One region of the Blautia fusiformis genome, then DNA from elsewhere that is predicted to be linked to it. Evidence: riboswitches for the same ligand, from Rfam matches in the RefSeq annotation. Region 1 holds a riboswitch; the other holds the start of a gene.
The links. A riboswitch is a leader RNA that binds a small molecule or an ion and turns the genes downstream of it on or off. The one in region 1 is predicted to bind ZMP and ZTP.
Positions count from the first base shown of each region.

Region 1 (4,124 bases):
ATCTATGCTAATATATGTCTTGTCGCTGAGGGAAACACTTGAAACGATAAGACATATGCGATAGTGGCGTAGTTGGTAACGCGCGACCTTGCCAAGGTCGAGACCGCGGGTTCGAGCCCCGTCTATCGCTCTTCAGAACTCTGAGTTTTTCAGAGTTCTTTTTTATTTTTAAAACTATCCTTTTTCGATCAAAAAGTCCCGGGTCTGATCTCTTTTTTCCAGAAATTCAGATTCGGGACTTTATATTTTTTATCTTTTATTTCAGCTGCATATCATGGCCAAGGCATGCATCTTTTAGTGGTGGAAAAGGCGGATTCCTGTAAATGCCATCACCATTCCATACTTATTACATGTATCGATAACTGCGTCATCACGTACAGATCCACCCGGCTCTGCAATATATTTTACACCGCTCTTATATGCGCGCTCGATATTATCACTGAATGGGAAGAATGCATCGGATCCCAGTGTCACGCCGGTAAGACCATCCAGCCATGCTCTCTTCTCTTCTTTTGTGAACACTTCCGGCTTCTCTGTGAATGTCTTTTCCCATGCACCATCTGCAAGGACATCCATATATTCCTCACCAATGTAAACATCAATGGCATTATCTCTCTCCGCACGTGTGATCGTGTCTTTAAACGGAAGCTCCAGTACTTTCGGACACTGACGGAGATACCAGTTATCTGCCTTCTGACCTGCAAGGCGTGTACAATGTACACGGGACTGCTGTCCTGCACCAACGCCGATAGCCTGTCCGTCCTTAACAAAGCATACAGAATTGGACTGTGTATATTTCAGGATGATCAGAGAAACCTTCATATCTCTCTTGGCTTCTTCCGTAAGCTCTTTATTCTCTGTTACAATATTGGAGATCAGCGCATCATCAATTGCCAGCTCCTGGCGGCCCTGCTCAAAGGTGACTCCAAATACCTGTTTGTGCTCCAAAGGTTCTGGAACATAGTTTTCATCGATCTGGATCACATTGTAATTGCCTTTTTTCTTCTGCTTCAGAATTTCAAGAGCCTCCTCTGTATATCCTGGTGCGATCACACCATCAGAAACCTCTCTCTTGATCAGCATTGCGGTATCTTTGTCGCAGACATCAGAAAGAGAAATAAAATCACCAAATGATGACATACGATCTGCACCTCTTGCTCTTGCATACGCACATGCAAGCGGGGAAAAATTCTTCCAGTCCATATCACCTACCCAGTAGATCTTTGCCAGTGTCTCATTCAGCGGAAGTCCGATGGAAGCACCTGCCGGAGATACATGCTTAAATGAAGTTGCTGCCGGAAGTCCGGTTGCTTTCTTAAGGTCACGTACCAGCTGCCAGCCATTAAAGGCATCCAGGAAGTTGATGTATCCTGGTCTTCCGGAGAGTACCTGGATCGGAAGCTCACTTCCATCTGCCATATAGATCTTTGATGGTTTCTGATTTGGGTTACATCCGTATTTTAACTGTAATTCTTTCATGAAAAAGCTCCTCCGTTCTCTGTGATATCCCTATTTTCTTATTTATTCTTGTTTACGATCCTGGATTCATATTTTCCTGTCTCAATGTCAATAAAACGAACAAAGAGAGAAACTTTATTATCCTGGTTCAGGCTCTTCCAGAGGAGATCCGTAAACTCATCAATATCGCTTGGGATCTCTACCAGCTTCGGCTCTCCCTCGAAACTTGGAAGTGGATTTCCATCGCATTTATAAGTATGGATAAAACGTCCCTGTCCTGCCGCCGCATTCTCATAGGCAAATGTATAACGAAGACAGGAATCCGGATTTCCGTTATTGCTCTTTAAAATAGACATCGCATAATTGAATTTACCGTCTTCAACATGAAGAACACCTGAAATACGAGGTGTATAGTTCGGCGCATCCGGCTCAAACTCTCTGCTGCGGAGAGACTGTTCAAAGGTGAGCTGTCTGTCCATTCCCTCATAGATCGTATCTGTCTGATCACCGTTTGTTACGATGGTCTTATTTCCAAGGACACGTACCGGTGCATAAATGATCAGGCTCGGGTCTGTAAGCTTGGACGGATCAAAAGCCTGTGTACGGATTCCTTCCCCATCCTCAACAAAAATACGGTTTCTGCTGTTCTCGCTTCTTCCCATAATAAAATATGCAGTAACTGCATGTTTCCCGTCAGCGGAACGTCCGATCACAATTCCTCTTCCCGGATAGGAATTTTCTTTCAGTTCTTTTTCAAGTGAAAATGTCGTCATTTTTCACAGTCCTCCTTGTCTAATGTAAGGCCCGGGGCTTATCCCAGGATATGAACGGTAACAAAAAACCGCCTGGACACCCCTTATCAGGCTGCCCAGGCGGTCGGCTTCTCACTTCACTGCACTCCCTGTAGGTAATCCTACTTTCCGCCAGTCATGCAGCTTCTGCTGTTATACTACAATACTTCTTCTTAATTTTCAAGCCCCTATTTTCAGAAATTATTTTTCCAGACTTCTTGTTGCTCACAAAATAAACAATAACACTTTATTTCCCCTGTAATGCATAATCTGTCTGGATCTGTGCTGCAATGTCTGATTTCATCTGGATCCATGCATCGGGATTTTCCACGTAATACTTCGGACAGTCTTTACCTGTGACATCATAATGACGGATCACCTGATCCGAAGTCAGTCCAAAGCGTGTACAAAGCCACGCTGTCAGCTTTACCGCCGAATCATAGGTTGCTGTATTAAACTGCCCTGTTTCATCCGGATGGCAGCATTCAATGGATATGGTATCTACATTTCTGGAATTTGTGGCATAGGATATTTCTGAAGTGGGAATACATTGTACCACTTCTCCCTCCAAACCTATCACAAAATGACTGCTGACTTTGTTGTCCTGCGTTGTCGCAAGATTTTCAAAATAATTCCGGTTGGATATGGCAGTAGATCCCGGATTGGCCGTATAATGAATGGCTATATAATTTACCTGTTCGATAGAAATCTGTGGTCTGGAATAGGAATTCGGTGTCAGAAGCTCCACATCAATAAAAGGTGCTCCTTCTGCCTGCCATTGTTCCGGTCCGCCATTTCCGCTGGCATTCCCGGATATTTCTTCCTGTCCGGACTGAGTTTCACTCTGTTCCATGCGCATCTCAAAAAATGCGTATCCTAACGCACACGCAGCAAAAGCAACGATCACAATGATACATATCAGCACAATCCTCTGCAGGATCTTGATCGGGTTCTTTTTTCTCAAAGACTTCTTTTTTCTTCTGGAAGACCCGGAGGAAGTTTTCTTTACGGAAACAGGCCGCCCGCTATGGGACGGCCTGGGTGACTTTTTACCGGTCTTACCTTTTTTTCCTTTATTATTCATCTACACTGTAGTTTGGAGCCTCTTTTGTGATATGGATGTCATGTGGATGTGACTCCTTGAGAGATGCAGCGGAGATCTTAATGAATCTGCCTGTTGTTTTCAGCTTCTCAATGTTCTCTGCTCCGCAGTAACCCATACCGGATCTTAAACCGCCAATTAACTGGAATACGGTATCCTCAACGTGTCCTTTGTATGCAACACGTCCTTCAACACCTTCTGGAACAAGCTTCTTGGCGTTCTCCTGGAAGTAACGATCCTTGCTGCCGTTCTCCATAGCTGCAATAGATCCCATTCCACGGTATACTTTATATTTTCTTCCCTGATAGAGCTCGAATGTTCCCGGGCTCTCATCGCATCCAGCAAACATGCTGCCCATCATGCAGACATTGGCGCCTGCCGCGATAGCCTTGGTGATGTCTCCGGAATACTTGATTCCACCATCTGCGATGATCGGGATTCCGTAGCTGTTGGCTACTTCATAGCAATCCATAACAGCAGTAACCTGCGGTACACCGATACCTGCAACAACACGTGTGGTACAGATAGATCCAGGTCCGATACCAACTTTAACTGCATCTACACCAGCTTCGATCAGTGCCTTGGTAGCTGCTCCTGTTGCAACGTTACCTGCGATAACCTGAAGTTCCGGATATGCAGCCTTGATCTCGCGGACTGCTTTTAAGATATTCTCAGAATGACCATGTGCGGAATCAATTACGATTACATCCACATTCGCTTTCACAAGTGCATCTACACGTGCAAGTACATTGGCTGTGATACCAACTGCCGCA
Region 1 covers NZ_JAJEPT010000015.1:54,770-58,893, forward strand. The annotation lists tRNA gene LKD46_RS12915 (tRNA-Gly) at 58-130, shown strand; gene LKD46_RS12920 (phosphoribosylaminoimidazolecarboxamide formyltransferase) at 295-1,479, opposite strand; gene LKD46_RS12925 (IMP cyclohydrolase) at 1,518-2,231, opposite strand; ZMP/ZTP riboswitch at 2,318-2,399, opposite strand; gene LKD46_RS12930 (peptidoglycan recognition protein family protein) at 2,497-3,213, opposite strand; gene guaB (IMP dehydrogenase) at 3,326-4,124, opposite strand, start outside.

Region 2 (4,124 bases), on a different contig from region 1:
GGTACTTTCGGAAGTCCTGGCATGGTCATGATCTCACCTGTCAGTGCAACAATAAATCCTGCACCTGCGGAAATCTTAAGATTTCTTACTGTTACCTCGAAATCTGTCGGAGCACCAAGCTTTGTCTGGTCGTCTGTTAAGCTGTACTGGGTCTTAGCTACACAGATCGGGCAGTTGCCAAATCCAAGTGCCTCCAGCTGTTTCGCCTGCTTCTGGGCATTTGCTGTAAGAACCACTTTCTTTCCACCATAAACCTTCTGTACGATCTGGTTCAGTTTGTCCTCGATGGAGCCTTCCAGCTCATAAGCATATGTGAAGTCATTCGGCTCTTCAACAAGACGGATTACTTCCTCAGCGAGCTTGATTCCGCCTTCGCCACCTTTTGCCCATACCTCTGAAAGTGCTACGTTTACGCCAAGCTCCTTGCATTTTGCTTCCACAAAATCAAGCTCTGCCTTGGTATCGGTCGGGAATGCGTTAATAGCTACCACACATGGGAGCTTATATACATTTTTGATATTGCTTACATGCTTCAGAAGGTTCGGGATACCTTTTTCAAGAGCCTCGAGGTTCTCATTGTTAAGATCCGCTTTTGCAACACCGCCATTATATTTCAGAGCACGTACGGTTGCTACGATAACAACGGCACTTGGTGTAAGACCTGCCATACGGCACTTGATATCCAGGAATTTCTCAGCTCCAAGATCAGCACCGAATCCAGCCTCTGTGATGGCATAATCAGCAAGCTTCATAGCCATCTTTGTAGCTGTTACGGAGTTACATCCGTGAGCGATGTTTGCGAATGGTCCGCCGTGAACGATTGCCGGAACATGCTCCAGTGTCTGAACAAGGTTTGGTTTCAGGGCATCCTTCAGAAGTGCTGTCATAGCACCCTCTGCGTGAAGATCTCCTGCTGTTACCGGTTTCTGCTCAGCAACCTTGCCATAAGTGTATCCGATGATGATTCTGGAAAGTCTCTCTTTCAGATCTTTGATATCACTTGCCAGACAGAGAACTGCCATGATCTCAGATGCTACGGTAATGTCATATCCGTCCTCACGCGGCATACCGTTTGTTCTTCCGCCAAGTCCATCTACTACATTACGAAGCTGACGGTCGTTCATATCCACGCAACGTCTCCAGGTGATCTTTCTTGGGTCGATGTTCAGCTCATTTCCCTGGAAAATATGGTTGTCGATCATTGCTGCAAGAAGGTTGTTTGCCGCACCGATTGCATGGAAATCACCGGTAAAATGAAGGTTGATATCCTCCATCGGAACTACCTGTGCATAGCCGCCGCCTGCCGCACCACCTTTGACACCGAATACCGGTCCCAGGGATGGCTCACGAAGAGCTACCATAACATTTTTTCCAAGTCTCTGCATTCCATCTGCAAGACCTACCGTTGTAGTTGTTTTTCCTTCCCCGGCCGGTGTCGGGTTGATAGCTGTCACAAGAATCAGTTTGCCGTCTTTTTTGTCTGTTTCTTTCAGGAGATTATAGTCGATCTTTGCTTTGTATTTACCATACTGCTCCAGATATTTGTCATCAATACCTGCTTTCTCTGCAATCTTGGTAATTGGCTCCATTGTGCACTCCTGTGCAATCTCGATGTCACTTTTAAATCCCATAATGTTCTCCTTTCTCCGCTGCAACCGTCTGCATCTTTTATCCCATAAAAAAGAGCAGTATCTGAAGTTTTTCAAATACTGCCCAGACGGTCGACTCATCGAATCTCCGGCTCCCTCGTGGTTATCCCACAACTCCGTCAGTCACCGAAGACTTTATTAATTTGATGATTGAATACTAACATATTTATTAGTACTTGTCAAGAAATTATCAAATTATTTTTTCACTTTTAAAGTGAGCTAAGTCTAATTTTCTGAATCATTTCCGTTCTATGTATTAGTTTTCTCTCCAACATTCGTACATATCTTTTTTCATCAAATCCTCTGTTATTTAATCGTATCTTGTACTGGTCATCCGTTAATGCGACTGTCCAGACGCCATAAACATATTACCACACTTATGAAATCAAATCTGCAAATCCTGTAGATACCAGGAATAATATCAGCATTACAACCGGCACTACATAACGGATCATAAAGCGATATAACCCTGCCCGTTTGAAGTGTTCCCCATTTCGTTCCACTTCTCCTATGATCCAGTCAGGGCCGATCACCCAGCCGATCAGAATACTTGTCAAAAGTGAGATAAACGGCATCAGAAAACTGTTGCTGATATAATCCATCACATCCAGCAGCTGTCCAACGGAACCATTTGGCAGTTTAAGTTCAAAATACAGTTTGTTATAACCAAGGCAGATCAGCACTGCTGTAACAAGAGAATAGATTCCGACAGCACCACACATTTTCTTACGGGGTTTGTGATAGAGTTCCATGCAGTTTGCAACCAGTGTCTCCATGACAGACACGCAGGAAGTCAGTGCCGCAAATCCCATCATCAGGAAAAATGCAATTGCCACCGGACGGCCAAATACTCCCATGGCATCAAAAACCTTTGGCAGTGAGATAAATATCAGGCTTGGGCCGGAAGCCATTCCATCCTTTCCGAGAAATACAAAAACAGCCGGTATGATCATCATTCCTGCAAGAAACGCAACGCCGGTATCAAAGATCTCAATCTGATTTGTTGCTTTATTTAAATTAACTTCATTTTTCACATAAGAACCATATGTGATCATGATTCCCATAGATACACTTAAGGAAAAGAATAACTGGCTCATCGCATCCAGAAGGATCTCCAGGAAGCGTTTTACCGTCAATCCATGAAAATCCGGTTTGAGGTAAACAGCCAGCCCCTGCATACCGGTGCGGACAGTTCCATCCGTATCAGTATGGGACAGTGTCAGTGAAAAAATCGCAATGATCACAATCAGAAGAATCAGCCCCGGCATAATGATCCTGGAAAACTTTTCGATTCCCTTTTCCACACCACGAAATACGATCCAGGCAGTCAGTGCCAGAAAGATCAGCATAAATACAACGGGTGCAATATCTGATGTAATAAATGATGTAAAGTATACATCTGAAGCCGCATCTTTCCCATCAGAAATAATATAAGTAAAAAAATATTTTACAATCCATCCACCGATAACAGAATAATAGGTCATGATCAATGCCGGAACCATAAACGTTAAATGTCCTAAAAATTTCCACTTTGGATCAAGAGATTCAAAAGCCCTCAATGCATTTTTCTTTGTCTTTCTCCCAAGTGCTACATCCGTTGTCAACAGTACAAATCCAAAAGTCAGTACCAGTACCAGATAAACCAGCAGGAAAAGTCCTCCGCCATCTTTGGCACAGAGATATGGAAATCTCCAGATATTTCCAACTCCTACTGCACTTCCGGCTGCCGCCAGGACAAAGCCTATTGAGCCGGAAAAGCTACTTCCTTTTTCTTTCATTTCAATTTCCCCTCTTCAAGTATATATTTGATATAGGCTGAAACCTTCAGCCTAACAGCCATATCTTACCTTAAATAAAGATAAGTGCAAATGGCAGAAGTTTCTTTTTACGAAATTTTATCTCAAAAAAGTTTCTTACTACTTTACAAAATACCGGTTTTTCCGATATAATCGTATACAATAAAAATTAATAAGAAAAATAGATAGTATGAGGAAACAAAATGAGTAATTTTACCTGTTATGTAGGTGAACAAATAAGAAAATACCGAAAAGCCGGAAAGATGACTCTGCAGGATCTGGCAGATGCCATCCATAAAAGTCGAGCTACCGTATGCAAATATGAAAATGGAGATATCTCCGTTGATATCGAAACTTTGTATGATATCAGCCAGATTCTCCAGGTATCTATGTCCCAGCTTACCACTGGTCTTCCTGAAACAGCCAGTAAACCGTCCAATGCACCGGGAAAAGGACAAAAAAGCCCATTTTTTCAGGCACAGCGGCTATATTTTTACTTTTACGATGGACGCTATCAGCGTACGAAGGATGGCGTCATCGATATTTATGAAAAAAAAGGCGAATCCGGAAAATACGAAGCAACCTTAACGATCTGTTCTGTTTCTGCCAACGGAAGAAGCAGTGAGATTTTTTACACCGGAAAAGTTCTTTACAGTGATATGCTGATCCGTTTTTCCTT
Region 2 covers NZ_JAJEPT010000003.1:121,904-126,027, reverse strand. The annotation lists gene LKD46_RS04110 (formate--tetrahydrofolate ligase) at 1-1,631, opposite strand, end outside; ZMP/ZTP riboswitch at 1,705-1,786, opposite strand; gene LKD46_RS04105 (sodium-dependent transporter) at 2,027-3,427, opposite strand; gene LKD46_RS04100 (helix-turn-helix domain-containing protein) at 3,649-4,124, shown strand, end outside.
Region 2: it holds a riboswitch for ZMP and ZTP, as region 1 does, so the genes downstream of both, LKD46_RS04110 (formate--tetrahydrofolate ligase) here and LKD46_RS12925 (IMP cyclohydrolase) in region 1, are expected to answer to the same signal.